Regions from separate parts of the Tritonibacter sp. AK171 genome, predicted to be linked through region 3. Evidence: riboswitches for the same ligand, from Rfam matches in the RefSeq annotation. Region 3 holds a riboswitch; each other region holds the start of a gene.

The links. A riboswitch is a leader RNA that binds a small molecule or an ion and turns the genes downstream of it on or off. The one in region 3 is predicted to bind cobalamin.
Region 1: it holds a riboswitch for cobalamin, as region 3 does, so the genes downstream of both, nrdH (glutaredoxin-like protein NrdH) here and QNI81_RS02790 (CbtB domain-containing protein) in region 3, are expected to answer to the same signal.
Region 2: it holds a riboswitch for cobalamin, as region 3 does, so the genes downstream of both, QNI81_RS12660 (ABC transporter substrate-binding protein) here and QNI81_RS02790 (CbtB domain-containing protein) in region 3, are expected to answer to the same signal.

Annotation. Positions count from the first base shown of each region.
Region 1 covers NZ_CP126134.1:2,249,583-2,257,432, reverse strand. Annotated here, with positions in the region: gene nrdF (class 1b ribonucleoside-diphosphate reductase subunit beta) at 1-828, opposite strand, end outside; gene nrdE (class 1b ribonucleoside-diphosphate reductase subunit alpha) at 928-3,060, opposite strand; gene nrdI (class Ib ribonucleoside-diphosphate reductase assembly flavoprotein NrdI) at 3,042-3,464, opposite strand; gene nrdH (glutaredoxin-like protein NrdH) at 3,474-3,695, opposite strand; cobalamin riboswitch at 3,797-3,989, opposite strand; gene QNI81_RS10530 (GFA family protein) at 4,227-4,598, opposite strand; gene arsB (ACR3 family arsenite efflux transporter) at 4,626-5,660, opposite strand; gene arsJ (organoarsenical effux MFS transporter ArsJ) at 5,657-6,931, opposite strand; gene QNI81_RS10515 (ArsJ-associated glyceraldehyde-3-phosphate dehydrogenase) at 6,928-7,850, opposite strand, start outside.
Region 2 covers NZ_CP126134.1:2,687,967-2,695,816, forward strand. Annotated here, with positions in the region: gene QNI81_RS12640 (NAD-dependent succinate-semialdehyde dehydrogenase) at 1-1,287, opposite strand, end outside; gene QNI81_RS12645 (Lrp/AsnC family transcriptional regulator) at 1,372-1,851, opposite strand; gene doeB (N(2)-acetyl-L-2,4-diaminobutanoate deacetylase DoeB) at 1,853-2,845, opposite strand; gene QNI81_RS12655 (GlxA family transcriptional regulator) at 2,989-4,008, opposite strand; cobalamin riboswitch at 4,209-4,400, shown strand; gene QNI81_RS12660 (ABC transporter substrate-binding protein) at 4,572-5,579, shown strand; gene QNI81_RS12665 (FecCD family ABC transporter permease) at 5,579-6,619, shown strand; gene QNI81_RS12670 (ABC transporter ATP-binding protein) at 6,616-7,377, shown strand; gene QNI81_RS12675 (pseudoazurin) at 7,389-7,811, shown strand.
Region 3 covers NZ_CP126134.1:590,482-598,331, forward strand. Annotated here, with positions in the region: gene QNI81_RS02765 (DMT family transporter) at 1-142, opposite strand, end outside; gene QNI81_RS02770 (winged helix-turn-helix transcriptional regulator) at 229-573, shown strand; gene cobF (precorrin-6A synthase (deacetylating)) at 833-1,597, opposite strand; gene QNI81_RS02780 (hypothetical protein) at 1,669-2,160, opposite strand; gene QNI81_RS02785 (CbtA family protein) at 2,270-2,968, opposite strand; gene QNI81_RS02790 (CbtB domain-containing protein) at 2,973-3,143, opposite strand; cobalamin riboswitch at 3,183-3,393, opposite strand; gene QNI81_RS02795 (DUF1636 family protein) at 3,455-3,823, opposite strand; gene cobA (uroporphyrinogen-III C-methyltransferase) at 3,820-4,557, opposite strand; gene QNI81_RS02805 (cobyrinic acid a,c-diamide synthase CobB) at 4,554-5,870, opposite strand; gene cobM (precorrin-4 C(11)-methyltransferase) at 5,952-6,746, opposite strand; gene QNI81_RS02815 (cobalamin biosynthesis protein) at 6,743-7,105, opposite strand; gene cbiE (precorrin-6y C5,15-methyltransferase (decarboxylating) subunit CbiE) at 7,102-7,850, opposite strand, start outside.

The sequences.
Region 1 (7,850 bases), 1.5 Mb from region 3:
CAGCGCCTCAAATCCGAGGTTCTGCAGAGCCTTGTTGGCGTTGTAGTGCAGGAAGTTCTTCACATCCTCAGTGAGCCCCAACCCATCATAGAGCTGCTCTGTATAGCGCGCCTCAATGTCATAGAGATCAAACAGCAGACCAAAGGCAAAATCCTTCAGTTCCTTGCGCTCCGCCTCGTTCAAACGCTCCATGCCGCGCTGGAACTTATAGCCGATGTAATAGCCGTGGATGGCTTCATCGCGGATGATCAGGCGGATCAGGTCGGCAGTGTTGGTCAGGCGTGCGCGGCTTGACCAGTGCATTGGCAGATAAAAGCCCGAATAGAACAAAAAGCTCTCAAGGAACACGCTGGCGATCTTCTTGCGCAGCGGCGAGGCAGTGGCATCATACTCATCAAGGATCAGCCGGGATTTGGCCTGCAGATGCTCATTCTCCGCCGACCAGCGGAACGCCTCATCCACCTCAGTGGTTTGACACAGGGTCGAGAACACCGAGGAATAGGACCGCGCATGCACCGCCTCCATAAAGGCGATATTGCTGAGCACCGCCTCCTCATGCGGGGTGATCGCATCCTGCATCAGCGTCGGCGCACCCACGGCATTCTGGATCGTATCCAGCAGTGTCAGGCCGGTGAACACCCGAATGGTCAGGGTCTGTTCGTCCGGGGTCAGCTGTGACCAGGACTGAATGTCATTGGACAGCGGCACCTTCTCCGGCAGCCAGAAGTTTACCGTCAGACGGTTCCAGATCTCCAGATCTTTGTCGTCCTGAAGCCGGTTCCAGTTGATTGCCTTGGGGACAGCTCGGGCTTGGGTCATGTCTTTCATACACTCAATCTCAGCAGCTTGGGGCCGCGCCCCTTCATCTTTTCCAAAATACCTCGGGGGAGGCCACGGATGTGGCCGGGGGCCGCGCCCCCTCCCGATTTATAGCGAACAGGACACGCAGCCCTCGACCTCGGTGCCTTCCAGCGCCTGTTGGCGCAGGCGGATGTAGTAGATCGTCTTGATCCCTTTCTTCCACGCGTAGATTTGCGCGCGGTTGATGTCTCGGGTCGAGGCCTCCGCCGGGAAGAACAGGGTCAGCGACAGCCCCTGATCCACATGCTGCGTTGCCGCCGCATAAGTGTCGATGATCGCCTCGGGACCGATGTCATAGGCATCGCGGTAATACTCGAGGTTGTCGTTGGTCATATAGGGCGCGGGATAGTAGACGCGACCGATTTTGCCTTCCTTGCGGATCTCGATCTTGGCGGTGATCGGGTGGATCGAGGAGGTGGCATAGTTGATATAGCTGATCGAACCAGTGGGCGGCACCGCCTGCAGATTGCGGTTATAAAGCCCTTGCTTCATCACCTTGTCGCGCAGCGCTTCCCAGTCCTTGCGGGTCGGGATCTCGATGCCTGCGGCTTCAAACAGCTCTTTCACCCGGTCGGTTTCCGGCAGCCAGTCCTGATCGACATATTTCTCAAAGAAGCTGCCATCGGCATAGGCGGAGTCTTCAAAGCCTTTGAACTTTGCCTTCTTCTCTTTTGCCAATGCGTTAGAGGCGCTGAGCGCATGATAAAGCACGGTGCAGAAGTAGATATTGGTGAAATCCACACCTTCTGCACTGCCGTAATGGATGCGCTCGCGGGCGAGGTATCCATGCAGGTTCATCTGACCGAGACCAATAGCGTGGCCTTCCTCGTTGCCCTTGCGGATGGAAGGCACAGAATCGATGCTCGACATTTCCGACACAGCATTGAGCGCGCGGATTGCGGTGCCCACGGTGCCAGCCAGATCGCCACCATCCATCGCACGTGCGATGTTCATGGAGCCGAGGTTGCAGGAAATATCCGTGCCCATCTGCGCATATGACAGATCGTCGTTGAACTCGGAGGCCTCGTTCACCTGCAGGATTTCGGAGCAGAGGTTTGACATGGCAATGCGGCCCGCGATGGGGTTTGCCGCATTCACCGTGTCCTCAAACATGATGTAGGGATAGCCGGATTCAAATTGAATTTCGGCAATGGTCTGGAAGAACGCGCGCGCGTTGATCTTCTTTTTGCGGATCTGCGGGTTGTCCACCATCTCGTGATATTTCTCGGTGACCGAGATTTCCGAGAAGGCCTGACCGTAGACCTTTTCCACGTCATGCGGCGAGAACAGGTACATGTCCTCGTTTTTCTTGGCGAGTTGGAAGGTGATATCCGGGATCACCACGCCCAGCGACAGCGTCTTGATGCGGATTTTCTCATCTGCGTTTTCGCGCTTGGTATCCAAGAAACGCAGAATATCCGGGTGATGCGCGTTCAGATAAACCGCGCCGGCGCCCTGACGCGCGCCCAGCTGGTTGGCATAAGAAAAACTGTCCTCAAGAAGCTTCATCACCGGGATGACGCCCGAAGACTGGTTCTCGATGCCCTTGATCGGGGCGCCATGCTCACGAATGTTGGTCAGCATCAAGGCCACGCCACCACCGCGTTTCGACAGCTGCAGGGCGGAGTTGATGCCGCGCCCGATCGACTCCATGTTGTCCTCAAGACGCAAGAGGAAGCAGGACACAAACTCGCCGCGCGCCTTTTTGCCCGCGTTGAGGAACGTGGGTGTTGCGGGCTGGAAGCGGCCGTCGATGATCTCCGACATCAGCTTCATCGCGAGTTTTTCATCCCCGCGTGCCAGCGTCAGCGCATTCATCACCACGCGGTCCTCGTAACGCTCCAGATAGCGCTGCCCATCGCGGGTTTTCAGCGTGTAGGACGTGTAATATTTGAACGCGCCAAGGAAAGAGGGGAAGCGGAATTTCTTGCCATAGGCCGCATCCCAGATCTTGCGCTGGAAGTTGCGGGAATACTGATCCAGCACTTCAGGCTCGTAATAGCCCTTCTCAACGAGGTAGCCGAGTTTTTCGTCCAGCGAGTGAAAGAACACGGTGTTCTGATTCACATGCTGCAGGAAATACTGCCGGGCCGCCATGCGGTCGGCGTCGAACTGGATGTTGCCCTCGTCATCATAGAGGTTCAACATCGCGTTCAGCGCGTGATAGTCGAGATCGGCGGTTACGCTTGCGTCAAGCATGTCTGCTGCTCCTGTGCCGCCCAGAACCGGGCGAGGCCCGCGCGGATGCGGGCGATGTCTGTTTCGGTTCCCGCCAACTCAAAGCGGTAGAGGACGGGGACATCGCATTTTTTGGCGATCACATCCCCCGCGAGGGCGAAAGTGCTGCCAAAGTTGCGGTTGCCCCCGGCAATCACGCCCTGCAGAAGGGCACGATTGCGCGTGTTGTTCAGAAACTTGATGACCGGTTTTGGCACCGCACCACGCCCTTCGCCATCAGCAAAGGTGGGCGTCACCAATACATAGGGCGCATCTACTTCCGGAGAAGGCTCTGTCTGCGGCAGCCGCAGAGCCTTAAGCCCCAGTCGCTCCATCAAACGGGCCGTATTGCCCGAACGGGAGGAGTAATAGACAAGCCCGGTCACCGTTGTCTCTTATGCCAACTGGCCGATCAGATCGGGACGAAAGCCTGCCCAGTGATCTTCGCCTGCGACAACCACGGGTGCCTGACGGTAGCCAAGGCCCTGCACCATTTCCATGGCTGCGGCATCCTCCGTCAGATCAACGAGATCAAAAGAGATCCCCTTCGCCTCAAGGGCGCGGGTGGTGGCGGTGCACTGCACACAGGCAGGTTTTGAATAGACAGTGATGCTCATCTGCAAGATCCCCTCAGGTGTTGTCCTACCGGGCGGAGAAGTCACGTAATCCGGCACTGTTACCAGTACCAAATGACGCGTCCGGGCCCACCGCCGCGGTCGTCGTTTGTCGTGCTCTGGCAGGTCTCCTGGCTTTGCGGCTCAAACGCCCCATCCCGCCTTCCCAATGCGCGATCGCATCAGTGGCACGGGCGGGACTTACCGCTTACAGTTGCGGGGGCAGCACCGGATTTACACCAGTTTCCCTCTTCGCTTGCGAGTCGCCTCGAAAGAACCAAAGCAACACGATATTGATGCAGAAGCACGAAATGGTCAATATATGGTGTAGGGCTAGAGGGTCTTTTGTTGTCCACAGGCCACCCAAATGTCGCGCCCCTGCATTGTGTCTGCATTGTAAGGACATCCGTCCTGATCCTGCGCCTTACCCCCATGCTTATCCACAGATTCGATCCGGTGAGGTTCGGTGCGGGCGCATCCGGTCCCTGAAACGAGGGGAATCGCCCGGCTCATTTCCTGCGACAAAAGGTAGGGCTAGGATCTGTCGCGGCAATATTGAGCCGCACCCGCGAGCGGCGTCAGCCAGCTTTCCCGGCGATCTATCCAAAGCTCATAGGTCGGGGTGAATTGGTCGGGTTTGTCCAACGCGCCAAGGTGAACTTCCACCTCACCCTCGCTGCATGAAAAAACGGAAGAGCCGCATCTGGGGCAGAAATGACGCCCTTGGTACTGCTGTGTGTCGCCCGTCACAGTCACCGCGTTTTCCTGGTATATCGCGGCGGCCCAAAAGACTGCGCCGTGGTGTTTGCGACAGTCGAGGCAGTGACAGAGGCCGACGCTTTCCGGTTCGCCCGATGCCTCAAGGCGAATGTCGCCGCACAGGCAGCTTGCGGTTACATCTGGCATGTCAGACCTCCCTTACTCGGTGCGAGATCAGCTTGCCTGACCTTCGGCGTCGGTCAAGGAGAACTTGGCGCGGGTGCGGTTGGCAAAGGCCACCAGAGTGAGCATCACCGGCACCTCGACCAGCACCCCCACGACGGTGGCCAATGCTGCGCCGGAATTGAGGCCAAAGAGGCTGATTGCCACCGCGACCGCCAGTTCAAAGAAGTTCGACGTTCCGATCAGCGCGCAGGGGGCGGCGATCCGATGTGGCACCCGCATCGCATAGGCGGCGCCATAGGCGATGAAGAAAATGCCATAGCTCTGGATCAGGATCGGCACGGCGATCATGGCGATCACGGCGGGGCGGTTGAGAATGACCTGACCTTGCAGGCCAAACAGGATCACCACGGTTGCGATCAGGCCGATGACCGACAGCGGCTTGATCCGTGCCAAGAAGGCGGCGATACGCGCCTCATCCCCCAGGTGGCTCCGGGTCCAGAGACCGGCCACAAGCGGCAGCAGCACAAACAACACCGCCGAGAGGATCAGCGTGCTCCAGGGCACCTCGATATCGGTAACCCCGAGCAGAAAGGCCACGATGGGGGCAAAGGCCACTACCATGATCAGATCGTTCACCGAGACTTGCAGCAGCGTATAGCTCTCGTCGCCCTTGGTCAGTTGCGACCAGACAAACACCATGGCGGTGCAGGGCGCGGCCCCGAGCAGGATCAGCCCGGCGATATATTGCTGGGCGTCAGCGGGGTTCAAGAAGGGGGCAAAGACCACCTCGAAAAACAGAACGCCAAGGGCGGCCATGCTAAAGGGCTTGATGAGCCAGTTGACCACCAGCGTGATCGCAAGCCCCTTGGGCTGGCGTGCCACATCCCGCAGGCTCTTGGGGTTCACGCCGATCATCATCGGGTAGACCATGGCCCAGATCAGCACCGCCACCACCAGATTGACACTGGCGACCTCGGCGGCGGCGATGGTGTCCACGAGGGCAGGGGAGAGATTGCCAAGCGCAATGCCCGCAACCATGGCCAGCGCCACCCAGATGCTCAGGTATTTTTCAAAGATGCTCATGCCGGGGTGCTTTCTGGTGTTGGGGCGGTCAGGCGACCGGCGATCAGCGCGCTGAGGGCGATCATCACCGTGGCCGTGCCGAGGCAGGCTGCAACGCCGCCCAGTTGATAGGTGAGGCCCGACAGAACAGTGCCCAATAGCCGCCCGCCTGCATTGGCCATGTAATAAAACCCCACATCCATCGTGACCCGTTCGTCCTTGGAAAAGGCGAGGATCAGATAGGAGTGGAGCGAGGAATTCACTGCAAAAAGCGCCCCAAACAGCAGGAGGCCAGCCACCAGCGTCACGGTGAGCCAGAGCGCAGGTCCGCCCGACATCAGCACGGCCGCCGTGAGGACGGCGGGCACCACCGCGAGCATTGCAGCCCAGCGGCGGGCGGCGGCGATCAGGTCAGCCTCACTGCGCGATGGCGCGCGCAGGATGCGGGGCGCGGCGGCCTGCACGGCGCCATAGCAGATGATCCAGATCGCCATGAAGGTGCCGATCATGAAGAATGCCGCGCGGTTGCCCTCTTCGGTGCCGTCCGACAGGACCGCGTAGAAATAGACCGGAATGCCGACCACGAACCAGACATCGCGCGCGCCAAACAGGAACACCCGCGCTGCCGACAGCCAGTTGATATTGGCGGATTTGGAGAACACCTCGGAGAACTTTGCGCCCTTGCGCCCGGTGGGCAGGCCTGCGGGCATCGCAATCAGCACCGCGATCAGGATCAGGCCGAGGATGATCGCCATGCCCAGCGTTGCCCATGTGAACCCCGCCAAGGCGAGCAAGGCTGCGCCCAGCAGGAAACCCAGTCCCTTGACCGCGTTCTTGGAGCCGGTCAGCACCGCCACCCAGCGAAACAGCCCGTCGCCCTCGCGCGGGGCGAGCAGTTTGACGGCAGATTTCGACGCCATCTTGGCCAGATCCTTGGCCACGCCCGACAGCCCTTGAACCGCCATCACGAATGCCACCGAGGTGGCGATCTGCCAGGTGGGATCAAGCTGCGTCAGCGCCACCAGCGCCACCACTTGCAGGCCGAGCCCGGCATAAAGCGTCGTCGTCAGGCCAAACCGCGCCGCGATCCAGCCTGCCGACAGGTTGGTGACCATGCCCGCGATCTCGTACAGGACAAAGAGATAGGCCAGCTGCACCGGGCTGAACCCCAGCGTATGAAAGTGCAACAGCACCAGCATCCGGAGCGCGCCATCGGTCAGCATGAAGGCCCAATAGGCCGCCGTCACCGCCACATAGGCAGCAAGGCCGTTTTGCGCGGGCGTAGAGGTCACAGGCTCTCACCCACCATCAGCGCCACATCCACCAGACGATGCGCATAGCCCATCTCGTTGTCGTACCAGGCGTAGATCTTCACCTGGGTGCCATTCACAACCATGGTCGAGGGCGCATCCACAATGGAGGAGCGCGTGTCATTGGTGTAATCCGCCGACACCAGCGGGCGTTCCTCATAGCCGAGGATGCCGGAGAGCGCGCCGGTCGCCGCCTCCTGGAACATGGCGTTCACCTCCTCGGCGGTGGTTTCGCGGGCCACCTCAAACACGCAATCGGTGATCGAGGCATTCAGCAGCGGCACCCGCACCGCATGGCCGTTCAGCTTGCCCTTGAGCTCGGGGTAGATCAGCGTGATCGCGGTGGCGCTGCCGGTGGTGGTCGGGATCAGGGAGTTGAGCGCAGAACGCGCCCGCCGCAGATCCTTGGCCGGTCGATCAACAATGGTCTGGGTGTTGGTCACATCATGGATCGTGGTGATCGAGCCATGTTTGATGCCGATCCTCTCGTGCAGCACCTTCACCACCGGCGCGAGGCAATTGGTGGTACAGCTTGCGGCGGTCACGATGCGGTGGCGGGCGGGATCATAGATGTCGTCATTAACGCCCATGACGATATTGGCGGCATCGCCATCCTTGACCGGGGCGGAGACCACGACCTTTTTGACGCCCGCCTCAAAATACGGGGCAAGCTTGGCCTCGGTTTTGAAAACCCCGGTGCAGTCGATCACGACATCGACGCCGTCGAGCGGCAGATCCGCGATGCGGGTCTGGTTCAGGACGGGCAGGCGGGTGCCGTCGATGGTGATGCTGTCGTCATCGCTTGTGATTTCCGCATCCCAGCGGCCATGCACCGTGTCGAATTCCAGAAGATGGGCGTGCATCGCCGCATCGCCCACCGCATCGTTGATCCAGGCGATCT
Region 2 (7,850 bases), 1.0 Mb from region 3:
GTGGCTGTGCACATAGGCAACGAGGCCATATTCGCTGTCATTGGCACGCTGGATCACCTCTTCCTCGGTGTCAAACGGCGTGATCGGCGCGACGGGGCCAAAGGTCTCCTCGCGCAGGATGGCCGCATTTGCGGGCACATCGGTCAACACGGTGGGTTCATAAAACAGCGGCCCCAGCGCGTGGCGTTTGCCACCACAGGCGAGGGTTGCTCCCTTTTCCAGCGCGTCGGCCACGTGTTGTTCCTGTTTTTGCACCGCTTTTTCGTTCATCAAGGGACCGATGTCGGGATCATCAATCCCCTTGCCCACAGTCAGCGCCTGCGTCGCTGCAACAAAGCGGGTGCAAAACTCGTCATAGATGGCGCGTTCAACAAAGATGCGGTTGGCCCCGAGGCAATCCTGCCCGGAGGTGGCAAATTTTGCCTTGATCGTTTCGGCCACCGCGCGGTCCAGATCGCAGTTTTTAAAGACAATGACCGGGGCATGTCCGCCCAGTTCCATCACCAGCCGTTTGACCGTCTCGGCGGACTGGCGATAGAGCAGTTTGCCAACCTCGGTAGAGCCGGTGAACGACAAGGCCCGCACTCGCGCGTCCCGTGTCCATGGCTCAACCACCACCGGGGCTTTGCCCGTAACCACGTTGAATACGCCCTTGGGGATGCCCGCGCGTTCCGCAAGCTCGGCCAATGCCAGCGCGCTGAAAGGTGTTTCACCAGAAGGATGCGCCACAACGGTGCAACCCGCCGCCAGTGCGGCTGCGGCCTTGCGGGTCAGCATCGCGGATGGAAAGTTCCATGGCGTGATCAATGCGGCCACGCCCACAGGTTCGCGCCACAGCTCCACCTCGGCATCGGGCAAATGGCTGGTGACGCCCTCGATATTGGGGCGTTTGGATTCCTCGGCATAGAATTCGACAAAGGCCGCGCCATAATCGATCTCGCCGCGTGCCTCAGAGAGGGGCTTACCCTGCTCCAGCACCATCAGGCGGGCGAGGTCTTCTTTGTGTTCGATCATCAATTCAAACCAGCGACGCAGGATGGCGCAACGGTCCTGCGGCAGCATCAATGCCCAGCTGGCAAAGGCGGCATGCGCCGCATCCACCGCGGCAGAGGAATCCTCTGCCGTCATCGCGGTCACATCACCGATGAAATCCCCGGTGGCCGGGTCATGAACGGCGACAACCTCGCCATTGGATGAGGCACACCATTTCCCATTTATGTAGGAAAACGAGCGCACTAGCGATTTGTCACTGATCTCCGCACGCGCGGACAGGGCCGATAACGACATGTCTGCTCCTCCTGAAAGTCTCAGGAAGAGTGTGCAGGGTGTTTTCAGAAGATGTGACTGAAGTTTGCCGGGTGGGCAGAGGATTCAACTGCCCTGCAGCAGGATTTCGAGAGGCGGCACGCCCGCGCCCTTTACGGGCTTGGTCACAATATAGGTGAAATAGCGGCTAAGACCGATGCGTGCATCCAGCATCGCGTCGATCAGCCGCTGGTAAGCATCGATGTCGCAGGTAACGATCTGCAACAGGTAATCAAAGCCACCGCCCAGCGCCCAGCAGGCCACCACCTCATCATAGCGCTGCATGGCGGCCTCAAAGGACTGAAAGCTTGCCGCCGTGTGATCCGCAAGTTCGGCCGCCACAAAGACGGTGACGTGCGGTGCGATTTTCTTGAGGTTGATGCGGGCGTTATACCCCTCGATCAGCCCGGCCTTTTCCAGCTTCTTCAGGCGTTCCCAGCAAGGCGTGGGCGACAGGCCCACCTGATCGGCCAGTGCTGCCTTGGTGATGCGGCCATCGCGGGACAGAATGCGGAGGATATCGAGGTCGCGCTGATCCAGATGCATGTCAGCCCTCGACCACACCGATCACGGCGGCGCAGTCACCGGATTTTATCATGCCGGGGAAATGGCGGCTGATCAGCACGCCACTGCGGCGGGCGCGGTATTCCACGGGGGCCTGCCCGGTGCGGTCGGGCGACCAGACGCGGGCGACCACATCGCCCTTTTGCACATGATCGCCAAGGTCGAGCATGATCTCGAAAAGACCGTCGTGCTCGCTGAACAGGAAACAATCCCCATCTGGCATATCGAGCGTCACCGAAGGATCAATCCGCATCTCGCCCTGAAAAATTCCAAAGTGGATCAACACATTGCGCAGGCCTTTCTTGGCGATGGCATTGCTGCGCGCGGTGGACATGCCGCCGCCGCCCAGTTCCGTGGTAACCAGCACCGTGCCCATATCCTCGACGGCGGTGTCGTACATGCCCTCGCTGTCGATCTCTAAAAGTTGCACAGAGTAAGGCGCGTTAAAGGCCTGCATCGCGGCGTAGCAGGCCTCCTGAAGGCCCTTGTCCTCAAGGATATGCGCCGCAGCGAAGGGCACAAAATCCAGCGTTTTGCCGCCAGAATGAAAATCCACCGCCACATCCGCCATCGGCAGGAGCGTGCGTTGGAAATAATCGGCAATCTTTTCAGTGACCGTGCCATCGGGACGGCCCGGAAACGCGCGGTTCAGGTTGCCCCGATCGATGGGCGAGGTGCGCGCGCTGGCGCGAAAGGCAGGATAGTTGAAATAGGGCACGATAATCAGCCGCCCGGTGACATCCTCGGCGCGGGTGGTGGCGGCAAGCTCTTGCAGCGCCACGGGGCCCTCGTATTCGTCGCCGTGGTTGGCTCCGGTCAAAAGCGCGGTTTTGCCCGTGCCGTTCTGGATCACCGTGATCGGGATCATCACGGACCCCCACGCGCTGTCATCCCGGCTGTAAGGCAGCTTTAGAAACCCGTGGTGCACACCGTCCTGATCCAGTGGAATCGTCGGAGAGATCGGATTGTCTTTCATCGCCTTGTCCTTTTGCCTGTCGGGAATGGAGCACCCTTCGCCTCAATTGCGGGGCCTCTCTCTATGTCACCAATACGAAGGCTGAGCGGGAATTCAAAGCCTTGTGTGCGCTCGCGCCATTCGCGCAGGTTGTTGCGCTCTCCCTAGTCGGAGCGCAGCCCTGCCCCCGCACGGTCGCGCGCGCGCACCTGATAGGGGGTCATGTTATACTCACGCCGATAGGCACGAGAGAGCGATGTTGACGAGGCAAAGCCGCTGGCAAAGGCAATCTCTGCAATGGGAAGGTTCGTGTCCGTGATGAGCTTGTTGGCAAGTTTCAACCGCAACTGCATGTAGTGCTTGGCCGGGGTGGTGTTGAGATGCGTCAGGAACAATCGTTCCAGATGGCGCACAGAAATCCCGGCGCGCTCGGCGATCTCAGCCGTGGGGAGCGGATGTTCGATGAACTCTTCCATGATGGCCATGGCACGTACCAAACGGGCCTCAAGGAGGTTGGTATTGCGGGCAGCCCCTTGGGGCTGTTCACCAGAATAGCCCCGTGCGGTGTCGATCATCAGCACGCTCGCCAGTTCGGCGCAATGTTGCGGTGCGAGGATCTGCGACAGGTAGCGCACCACCAATTCGGCACTGTAACCGCCCCCGGCAGAGGTCAGGAGACCTGCGTTATCCTCCACCAAGCGATCTGTGAGCGTTGGGTATTCTCCGGCCTCCCGCAGCGCGCGCAGGTCTTGCCAATGGGTTGTGGCCGGACCCGACAAGGGCGCGGACCGACGGATATAGGCGGTTGCCGCATCTGACAGCAAAAAGGCCGGGCGGCGCAGCTTTTGCATTGCACGCGCACGCGCCAGCCAGCTGCCTCCGCTGCAGTTGCGCCCGCCGATGACAAAGAGCACATCTTGCAGATATTGCAGCCCAATTGCCGGTTCCGCCCGGATCATCATTCCCGCAGTGCCCGTCACAACACCCGGACTGTCAGAGGTGATCCGCCATGAGAACCATGTGCCTGCTTCCAGCGCATTTGCGGCCTCAAACACCGCAAGGATCGAGGACAGCTCGATATGCGAAAACCCCGGCTGCACAAAAATCTCAACCGTCAATCGCGGGTTTTCACCGCTGGCGTCGGGCGGTGCGCTGGGAGTTGAGGGCGTGGGATTTACGTTCATGTTGGATCAAGACCCTACCCGGCTCGGGAGCACCTCCACAAGTCATCTCGAGCCGCTTTCTCGCAGCAATGCGTCACCGCAGGATCAAGCTGGTTCAGACGCTCGCTCTGCTGGGCCGGCGACACGGCGGGATCTTTTGGCATGCGTTTGCCCCTGCCCGAGGGACGGTCGGAAAGGCTATTGCCGAACGCTAAGATCCCCCTTAACAATCGCGCGTCGGTTTCCATTTGGAAATAATAGGGAATCCGCCACCATTCTTTGGTGAACCGGAACTGCCCCCGCAACTGTAGGCGCGGAGCGTCGGCGAACTGCCACTGCAGCCTTGGCTGTGGGAAGGCCCGCCGACACGATGAAACGCCAGTCAGGAGACCTGCCGACATCTGTTTTGCAACTTGGCTCGGACGGGGTGTCTGAGGAGGTGTCGAATGCACGTTGTCAGCAGCAAAGTTGACGCGGATCATAGCCAGATCAGGGATACGGGCCATTGCCGTCCGGTCGGTGGTCCAGTTCTGAAGCGGCATATCCTCTCTTTCTCCGGGTCCATCACATACCGGAGTTGATCCATGTATCCGAAATTCCTTCTGGCGAGCGCTCTTTGCGCCACCGGTCTTGGCTTTGCCGCGCAGGCTGACACCACCTATCCGCTCACGCTCGAAAATTGCGGATCGGAAGTCACCTTTGACAAAGCCCCCGAAACAACGGTGACCGTTGGTCAGGCCGCAACAGAGGTTCTGTACGCGCTGGGTCTGGGTGAAAAGGTCACCGGCACCTCGGTCTGGTTCACCAAGGTGCTCCCCGAATTTGAAGAACTGAACGCCGGGGTTGAGCGTCTTGCGGACAATGATCCCAGTTTTGAGAGCGTTGTGGCAAAGCGCCCCGGGCTGGTGAGCGTACAATATGAGTGGCATGTCGGCCCGCAGGGTATCGTTGCCACGCGCGAGCAATTCTCTGACCTTGGCATCCCGACCTACGTCCTGCCTGCCGACTGTGTGGGCAAAGACAACACCAAGGGGTCCGATGGCACCCGCCTTGAGATGTACGAAATGAGCAGCGTCTATCGCGGCATCGAAGAGATGGCGCAGATATTCAATGTTCCCGAGCGCGGCACAGAACTGGTGGCGAGCCTCAAAGCCCGCGAAACCGCCGCGATCGAGACCGCCAAGGCGCTTGATCTGACCGATAGCTCTGCGGTGTTCTGGTTCTCCTCGGCGGAGATGGACATCGACCCTTACGTCGCTGGGCAAGCTGGCGCACCCGCCTACATGATGGAGGCCCTCGGCCTGCGGAACGTCATCGAAAGCAATGAGGAATGGCCGACCGTCAGCTGGGAAACCATCGCGCGCGCCAATCCGTCGGTGATTGTGGTCGCCCGTATGGAACGCCGCCGTTTTGAAGCCGACGATGTTGAAAAAAAGCTGGAGTTCCTGCGCACCGATCCGGTTGCGAGCCAGATGGATGCGGTGAAAAACGACCGTATCGTGATCCTTGATGCCCATGCGATGGATCCCTCGATCCGCAATATCTCGGCGCTGGAAACGCTGGCCGAAGCACTGCCCGCATTGGATCAGTGATGAGCGACGCGGCACTCACCCGCCCCCTGCATCGACGTGTCACGCTGTGGGGCGTGCCGGGGATTGCCGTCTTGACGCTGGCCATTCTGGCTGGCGTCATTATTGGAGAGACGCCGCTGCCCATCCCCACGGTGGCGGCGGCGCTTGCCAATAACCTGTGGGATGCAGGCTATGTAATCGATCCCATTGATGCCGGTATCATCTGGAGCTACCGGCTGCCCCGGACCTTGGTCGCGGCGGCCTGCGGCGCCGGGTTGGCGCTTTCGGGCGTGGTGCTGCAATCGCTGGTGCGCAATGCGCTGGCCGATCCTTATTTGCTCGGTGTCTCCGCCGGGGCTGGCGCCGGAGCGGTTACCGTGACTGTCTTAGGCGTCGGCGGCGGCCTCTTGGGGATCTCGACAGGTTCTTTTATCGGCGCGGCATTGGCCTTTGGTGTTGTATCATTGTTGGCGCGCGCCGCTGGGGGTGGCCCCGCACAACTGGTTCTGGCCGGGATAGCCGGGTCGCAATTGTTCAATGCGGTCACGTCTTTTCTGATCGCAAAGTCGGCAAATGCCGAACAGGCGCGCGGGATCATGTTCTGGCTGCTCGGGAACCTGTCGGGTGTGCGCTGGCCGGATGTGTCACTCGCGGTGCCTACAGCGGTTTTAGGTTTTTTCGTCTGCCTTTGGTTCGCGCGGGCCATGGATGCGTTTTCCTTTGGTGCGACCTCGGCGGCCGCGTTGGGCATACCGGTGCGCCGGGTGCAAATCGCCCTGATCGGAGCTGTGACACTGATGACCGCCGCCATGGTGAGCCTTGTTGGGTCCATCGGTTTTGTCGGTCTCGTGATCCCGCACGCCATGCGCTACGTTGTGGGACCGCGCCATGTGCGGCTGGTGCCAGCGACCGCCCTTGCAGGTGCGGTGTTCTTGATTGCCGCCGATATCGCATCACGCGTGTTGATCCCCGGACAGGTGGTGCCCATCGGGGTGGTCACCGCATTGGTGGGCGCGCCCGGCTTTGCGCTGATCCTCATTCACAATCGGAGCCGGGTATGAAACTGACCGCCACATCACTGGGTTGGCGCGCAGGCACCAGAGCAATCGTCGAAGATGTCTCTGTGCAGATTGAGCCGGGAGAGACCTTTGGCCTGATCGGCCCGAACGGGTCTGGAAAGTCGACCTTGCTAAAGCTGCTGGCGGGGCTTGCCAAGCGCGGCAAGGGCACGGTGCATCTGGACGACCGCCCCCTCGCGGATCTGTCCCGGCGCGAGATCGCGCAGAGCATCGCCTTTGTGGAGCAGATCGCGGACACCTCGGAGCGACTGACAGTCCGCGATGTTGTGGAATTGGGGCGCACGCCCTGGCTCTCGGCTCTCTCTCCGTTTGATGATCATGATCGCTCCATCGTGATGGACGCACTGCAGGCCGTGGACATGGCGGATATGGTCGATCAGGCTTGGGCGACCCTTTCGGGCGGTGAACGCCAGAGGGTTCAGATCGCGCGCGCCCTTGCCCAGCGCCCGCGATTGCTGATCCTGGATGAGCCGACCAACCACCTCGACATTCACCACCAAATGACGCTCCTGCAATTGGTTAGCCGTCTTCCGATTACCATTGTGATGGCGCTTCATGATCTCAATCAAGCGATGAACTGTGATCGGGTCGGGGTAATGCAATCGGGGCGACTGATCGCCTGTGGCCCGCCCGCAGAGGTGTTGACGCCGGATCGGCTGGCTGAGGTTTTCCGCATCCGCGCAACGCCGCTCTTTGATCCAACCGATGACTCCACCGTTCTTCGTTTTCATTGCCTATAGGACTTAACGATATGAAATTTCACATGGTTTTTGCAGCTGCCATGATGGCTTCGCCTCTGATTGCCGAGACCCACGAGGTGCAGATGTTCAATCGCAACGAACAAGGTGCGATGATCTATCAGCCCGAGTATTTACAGATTGCCCCCGGCGACAGTGTGCGGTTCATCCCCACGCAACCCAGTCATAACGCGGCAACGATTGACGGCATGATCCCCGAGGGTGCAACACCTTTCAAAAGCAAGATCAACGAGGACTTCACCGTGACCCTGACCGAGAGCGGACGCTACGGCATCAAATGTTCGCCGCATTTTGCGATGGGAATGGTGATGGTGATTGATGTGGGCGACGTGGCCGTCGCACAGGAGTTGCCCGAAGATTTGCCAAAACGCGCGATGCAGCGATTCCGCGACATTCTCACTGTGGACGCCCAGTGATATTGGCACCCCTCTCGACACCAAATGCGGGAGGGGGGA
Region 3 (7,850 bases):
CGAGAATGGCGGAGCAGGCGATCAGCTGAATGCGGGTGAACTCAAACGCGCCCAATTGGCGGGCTGGACCATGCGCCAACACGACGCCGGTCGCCCAGCCAGCCGATGCGCCCAAGGCTGCGAGAATGGGAAGGAGGATCATGACAGGGCTCCAATTGGGCGCTACTATTCTAGTAGCAATAGCTCGCTACACAAATAGTAGCAATGATTCGAAGGAAGGGACGTGTCATGTCAGCAGGGGTACCCAAACCCGGCAGCCCCGTTCGGGGGTCAAAAACCGGCAAGCCGATCATGGCTCTTTTTGACCTGATGGGACGCAGCTGGGCGCTGGGGATTATTTGGCAATTGTCGTCCGGACCAATGACATTTCGTCAGCTTCAGGATCGCTGCGAACAGGTTTCGCCAACGGTGTTGAATAAGAGAATCAAAGAGTTGTCTCAGAGCGGTTTGGTCACGCGCGATGATGCAGGCTATGGCCTGACGGCTATGGGAAAGGACTTATATCAGCTGCTGCACCCATTTGGCGCATGGTCTGAGGCTTGGGCAAAGGCGTTGTCAGAGCAAGAGAGGTGACTGCGGGCCATAGAGATGTGAGTGCTGAGGGCATGCTGCAGGCAGGGTGGCACTCCCGCCCCCGCGCGGACCCTTGCTGACGCAAGTCTCCCCTTGGGGTTGGGCCGGGCAGCCTGTCCTTTGGACAGGCTGCAGCGCCGGACCGTCAGGTCCGGCGCGACGCCCAACGGGAGCGGGACGCATTTTTAATGCGGGCGCGACGGGCGGGAGCCCACCCGAGCCGATGTCATGCATCGCCGGTGATAAGGGCAGCCAGTGGTCAGCCTAACCGTTCCAGTAGGTAGATATCCATGATCCAGCCATGTTCCGCGCGGGCACGGGCGCGGGTGGCGAGGATCTCTTCCTGCACCTCAGACAACCGCCCCGCGATATTGATCTCATTGGCCATACCCGCATAGGCGGACCAGTGGATCATCACGTGTTCGGGGGCCGCAATGCTCTGAAAGGAACATTCGCCATCCAGCATAATCACCAGCGTGTCGCAGCCCATAGGCCAGCCCGTATCACGCAGGCGGCGGCCGGTGGTGATCTGCACCGGTGCGCCGATGTGATTGAGCGGTACGCCATGCGCCGCCGTCAGCGCTTGAATTGAGGTGATGCCGGGGATCACTCGCATCTGCATCTCCATCCGCGTCTTCAGGCGCTCGGCGATGCGCATGGTGCTGTCATAGAGCGAAGGATCGCCCCAGACCAGAAACCCTGCCTGTCCGCCCTCGGGCAGATGTGCCGCCAGCGTAGCCTGCCAGACCTGCGCGATAGCATCGTGCCAGTTGTCCACGCGCTGACGATAGTCTGCTGTGGCTGGATCACGCACGGGCAGGTCAAACTCAACAATCTTAGGCGGATGCGCTACCCCGGTCAGCACTTCCGCACAGATTGCTTGCCTCAGGCCTGCAAGATCGTCTTTGCCAGCGCCCTTATGGGGGATCAAGATCAGATCCTGCGCGCGGATCGCCTCGACCGCCTCCAGCGTCAGATGCTTGGGGTTGCCGGTGCCGATACCGATCAGGCAAAGCTGGAGCATGGGCGCTCTCCGTTCGTTCTAGTGGTCTGACCGCAATGGGGGCCTCTGGGAGAGAGGTCAAGAGGGCAGGGTTACTGACTGCCGACCCAGAGTGTCGCCTCGACCGGGACGCCATCGACCGCGATCATGCCGTGGCTGTTGGAGTTGAGCGAGACTTTGACCTCTGCGCCGCCTTTGGGAAGAGCAGGGATATGCATCCATGCGCCATAGAGCCGCGCGATTTTCTCATCGTTTACATAGACATGGGCGTGGCCCTCGCCGGGTTGATCCGCGCCTGAGGCATGTTCTGGGGCAAAACGGAAATTTTGCGTTTCCACCTGCAGGTTCCAACCTGACATTGCATCGGGCGTGACGCTGATTTCGACCCTTGGGGCGTCGTCACCCGCGGGGGTGTTCACCATGGCAGAATGATCGTGCGCCATCATCCCGGTGGTGCCGCCATGATGCGCGGGATTACTATGGTCGTGACCTTCAAAGGCCACACCATTTCCGGCAGCGGTGACAAAGCCGATACCACCCCCAAAAACAAGGCCAATGGCAAAAAGCGCAAGCGAACGGGACATGTGATCTCAATATGTTAGAGGAGCTCTCGTGAGAACGGCGAAGGGGCCGCCCTGTGTTAAAACCCCCGCCGCGACACCTGTTGCAGCGGCGGGGGCAAAAGGCGTCAGCTTATGCGGTGGTCTCTGCGTGTGCGGTCTCTGACTGCCAGAAATAGGCGCAGAACGCTCCAAGCAAGACCCATGCCGCCATGCCAATCCCAAAGGCACGCGCCGCAAAAAGCGCCCCAATTTCAGTGGGTACCGGACCGGTAAAGCTATCAGGCTCTGGCGCGCCAATCACATGCGGGGCCATCAGCAACAATGCGGCGATCACATAGGCCACCAGATTGCCGCCAAAGGCGATCAGCCACATGGCAACCCCTGCACTGGCGACTGTGGCAACCCACCAGACCTGCCGCGCGCCCACATCTGCGGCAGCGACGCCGGGTACTTCTGGCGCCAGTGTCAGACCGGGAGCGAAGTGAAACGCGACAAAGCCCGCAAGCCCCCAGATGATTCCATGCCGGGCGGTGATCTCATGGCCCTGCCGCTCAGCCTGAGACATCAAGGCCACCATCACCAGCGCATAGCCAGTGTAGGTCAGCATGGTGAACAGAATGCTGAGCAGATTGCGCATCGGCTCATCAAACAGGCCGGGCAAATCGGGGTGGGCGGAAACGGCCTCACCGCCAAAATGCACCAGCTCGCCGGATTCATATAGCTCAGCATGCAACAGCACAGGTTGCACGAAGAAAAGCTGCAGAAGGGCGGCAATCAGCCCCGCTGCAGCACCAGCGAACAGCGCGCTGGTCAGAATGCGTCCAAACATCTGCTTAGTGGCAGGGGAAGCCGGTGGCGTGGCGCACGTCATGCGCCGCATCATGCAGGGTCGAGGCCTGGACATGGCCCGTCACGGTGATGATCCCCAGCCCCAGAACCACGGCAAAGAGCACCGGGATGATGCTGCCGGCAGAGGCGGTCGATTTGATCGTCTTGGTCGTCATTAGTCGTCCTCCGTACCGTCACACCCGACGGCACATTAACTGTCCTCGTTTGATACGGCCGGTCTCCTGACTTGCGGGTCGCGGCGATCATTCTCCTTCCCGGCGCAGGGCCAGTGGATGCTGAATGTCGCTCTCCGCTCACAGTCGCGGGGGCGGTTGAGGCTCGGGCGCCGCGATTGGGTCCGCCGTTCCTCATTCCCGTTTCAGTCCCGGCGCTGTGCGCTCTGGGACACCGTATAGCGGTGATATTGCGGTGTCGGGGTCTGATCGGTCAAGCATGAAACCGCCTTTGCGGCGCGCGTTCCCGTCATCTAGCCCTGCGATTGATCTGGTGGTGTTGCGGTCTGGCCCAAGGTCGCAGGGATGCGTGCGATCGCCTTAAAGCGCAGATCGCCCAGTGGGCGCGCATCGCTCAGCGTGCCGTCGGCGCTGGCGTCATAGAGCCGCAAAAAGGTGATGATATCTGGCAGGTCCGCCGTGGTGATCTCGCCAAAGAGATAAGCAGTCTTGCCGCTCTGGCGCACGGCGAGGGTCTGCGGACGGGTACAGCCTGACATGCAATCGACCCCCTGCACCTCTGCCTTAAGCCCCGCCGCGCGCAGCGCCGCCGCCAGTTGGTCGGTCAGCGTAGGGTCTGCGTCGCGGCAGGTACGGCAGAGCGAGATCATGGGCTGTGTCATGCCGGGGCGGGGGCGTCTTCTTCTGCCAGTGGCCCATATAGGATCAGTACCGGCGCAGGCGATGTGATCGCCTCCAACAGCTCGGGCAGGGTGGCCACCGTCACCCGGTGCAGCTCTTGCGCGGGCGTCGAGACCCCAAGCGCCACCAGTGCAGGTGTGTCTTGCGGCAGGCCCGCCTCCAGCAGCAGGGACAGCAGCGCCGCAAAGGTGCGCTTGCCCATATAGACCACGGTGGTTGCCTCAGGGTCGGCAAGGGCCGCAAGGTTCATGTGATCCGGCAGGCCGCCGGTCACGTCATGGCCGGTGATGAACTGCAACCGGCGCGCGGTCAGCCGCCGGGTCAGCGGAATTCCCGCAGCGGCGGCGGCGGCAGAGGCGGCGGTAACCCCGGGGATGATCTCATATTTGATGCCAGCGGTGCGCAGTGCGATCATCTCTTCCTCAAGGCGGCCAAAGACGCCGGAATCCCCGGATTTCAACCGCACCACATGGGCACCGGATTGGGCATAATCCACCAGAAGCTGGCTCACGTGGTCCTGTTTGGGCGAGGGGCGGCCCGCGCGTTTGCCCACGCCCACCAGATCCGCATCCTCGCGCGCATGCGACAGGATCGGACCCGAGGACAGGTCGTCAAACAGCACCGCATCCGCCGCTTCCAGACGTTTGACGGCCTTTACCGTCAGCAGGTCCGGATCACCCGGCCCGGAGGAGACAAAGCTGACAAACCCGCTCATGCGTGCTCTCCGGTGATCAGGTGGAAAAAGGTGCCGGTGACATGACCCTTGATGGATCCGGTTTCGGGGACCGGATTGCCGTCAGCGTCCATGACGCGCGCCAGCGGTGCGTCGGGTTCATCCAGAATGGTCGAGTAATGGAACTCATGCCCGCGCAAATAGGCACCATTGTCAAAGCCCGGCATCGGGGCCTGCAATTCCGCACGGCGATAGCCGAGGTGGAATTTGCGCTTCTCATACGATGTGACAAGCCCGAGGAGCCCCGCCATCTGGTGCCGGGTGCCTTCCTTGTCGATCAGGGCCTCCCCCAGCGCCATATAGCCGCCGCACTCGCCATGCACGGGTTTGGTCTCAGCATGTTTTGCCATGCCTTTGCGCCAGTTTTCGGCAGCGGCAAGTGTGGCACCATGCAGCTCCGGATAGCCGCCGGGCAGCCATACCAGATCGGCGTCGGTGGCGGGGGCCTCATCCTTCAGGGGCGAGAACGGCAGGATCTCGGCCCCGGCGGCACGCCAGCCTTCCAACAGATGCGGGTAGGTAAAGGAAAACGCAGCATCGCGCGCCAATGCGATGCGCTGCGCAGGCGGGTGTGGCAGGGCGCGCGGCGTGGGTGCGGCAGCGGTGCTGGCCGCCGCTTGGATTGCGTCGAGATCGACGTTTTCGCGCAAAAAGGCGGCATAGCCCGCAATCGCGGCCTCAAGGTCCGGGTGCTCCACCGCCTGAATGAGGCCAAGATGGCGTTCGGGCAGGGTCAGATCACCGCGCCGGGGCAGGGAGCCAAGCACCTTGACGCCCGCGCGCTCCATCCCGAGCCGGGTGAGCCGCTCGTGCCGAGGGCTGGCCACCCGGTTCAGGATCACGCCCGCAAAGGGCAAATCGGGGTTGTACATCTTGAACCCCAGCGCGGTGGCGGCGGCGGATTGTGCTTGTCCGCCCACGTCGATCACCAGCACCACCGGCCAGCCCATCCTGAGCGCGGTCTCTGCCGAGGAGCCAAAGCCAGACTGGCCGCGCGTGGCGACCCCGTCAAAGAGGCCCATCGACCCTTCACCGACGCAGATATCAGCGCCTTGGGCCTGGGTGGCGACAGCATCAAGCAGCGCACTGTCCATCGCCCATGTATCAAGGTTGAAGGACGCTCGTCCGGCGGCCGCAAAGTGAAACGCGGGGTCGATATAATCCGGTCCGCTCTTGAAGGGCTGCACGGTCAGACCATCGTCCTTGAGCGCGCGCAGCAGGCCCAGCATGACGGTGGTCTTGCCTGTGCCGGAGGAGGGCGCGGAGATCATCAGGCCTTTGGGGAAATGGGTCATATGTGCCAATCCTCATTCGCTCGTGTCGCTTGCGCCCCCACCCAGACTCGGGCGCTGATCTTGGCGTGATGCATCGCGTGATCAGTCATCGCCTTCGCTCCATTCCGACCACGGGCTGTCGGCACTTTGCGGACGATAACGGCGGTCATAATCCGCGCCATAAAGGCAGCTTTCGGCGAAATCCTCTGCGCCCAGGGCATGGCCCACGAGGATCAGCGCGGTGCGCCCGCGCGCGCCCTCGGTTGCCTCGATAATGGACCCAAGCGTTGCCTTGACGATCTTCTGATCCGGCCAACTGGCGCGCCAGACGATGGCCACCGGACACTCCGCGCCATAGGCGGGCGTCAGCCGCGCCACCACATCGTCCAGCACATGCACCGACAGGTGGATCGCAAGCGTTGCGCCGGTGGCGGCGAAATTCTCCAGCGTCTCGCCTTCGGGCATCGCCGAGGCGCGCCCCGAGGTGCGCGTGAGCACCAGCGATTGTGCCACGCCGGGCAGGGTAAGCTCGGTCCCCAGCGCCGCCGCACCAGCCGCAAAGGCAGGCACACCGGGGGTGATGTCATAGGGGATATTCAGATCGCGCAGGCGGCGCAGCTGTTCGCCCATGGCGGACCAGACCGACAGATCCCCGGAGTGAAGCCGCGCGATGTCGTGGCCGGCGGCGTGAGCACTGGCGATCTCTGCCATGATTTCATCCAGCGACAGCGGCGCGGTGTTGATGATCCTGGCCCCCTCGGGGCAATGGCTGAGCAGCGCCTCGGGCACCAGAGAGCCGGCATAAAGGCACACCGGACAGGCCGCGATCAGGTCGCGCCCGCGCAGGGTAATCAGGTCGGCGGCACCCGGTCCGGCACCAATGAAATGAACGGTCATCTCTCTATCATCTCCGCAAGCGCCACGGTGGCAAGCCCGTCCGTGGTCACAAATCGTCTCTGGATCAGCCGCGCGCCTGCGCCCGCTGCCACAAGGGCGCAGGCTTCGGCCACCGATCCGGTGTTGAACCGCGCATGGATGCGCGGCGAAAGGGTGGGGGTCGCGACCCCGGTGATCTGGTCCTCATCAAGGGTCTCGACCGTGAGGTTTTGTGCCAGCGCAAAAGCGCGAAACACGGGGCTGTCGGCCTTGGCACGCAGGGTCACCACCCGATCCGGGCGCCTTTGCAGCGCATTGTAAGCCTCCGCAAGGCTTGCCTCGGTGGCGCGGTTGGAAAAGCCAAAGCCTGCAATCATCATCGGGTGACGCTCCACTGGATCACGGGGCGGGCACGTTCCCAGCCGCGCATGGACCCTAAGGGGCCAGCTTCGGCGATTTCCGCTTTGAGCAGATGACCGCCATGAGTGGCATGAGCCTGCATCAACAGGATCTCGGTTTCCAGTGTCACACCATTGGCGACAAGGCGCGTGCCTGCGGGCAGGATCTGCCAGAGGTGGTCGATGAGGGCCTGCGACCCTCCGCCGCCGATAAATACGCAATCGGGCGGGGAACGACCCTCCAGTACCTCCGGCGCGCGGCCCTCAAGGGCTGTCATGCGATGCGAAAGGCCAAAAGCCGCGGCATTGCGGCGAATATTCTCCAGCCGATCGGCGCGGGCCTCAAATGTGGTTGCCGTGGCCCCTCGGGCCGCAAGGCACCACTCCACCGAGACAGATCCCGATCCGCCGCCAATATCCCACAGATGTTCGCCCACGCGCGGGGCAAGGGCCGAGAGCGTCAGCGCGCGGATGGGGCGTTTGGTGATCTGCCCGTCATTGGCAAAGAGTGCATCCTCAAGGCCGGATGCCTGCGGCAGGCCCGTGCCTGATGCCGTGAGTGCCGCCACCACGGGGGCGTCTATGTCGGTGAGGTCAAACCCTTGGGCGGTGGTCGTGCGGATGCGCTCCTTTGGTCCGCCAAGGCGCTCCAGCACGGTGATCGCGCTGGTGCCAAAGCCGATCTCGCATAGATAGGCAGCCAGTTCCGCCGCCGCCGCGCCATCAC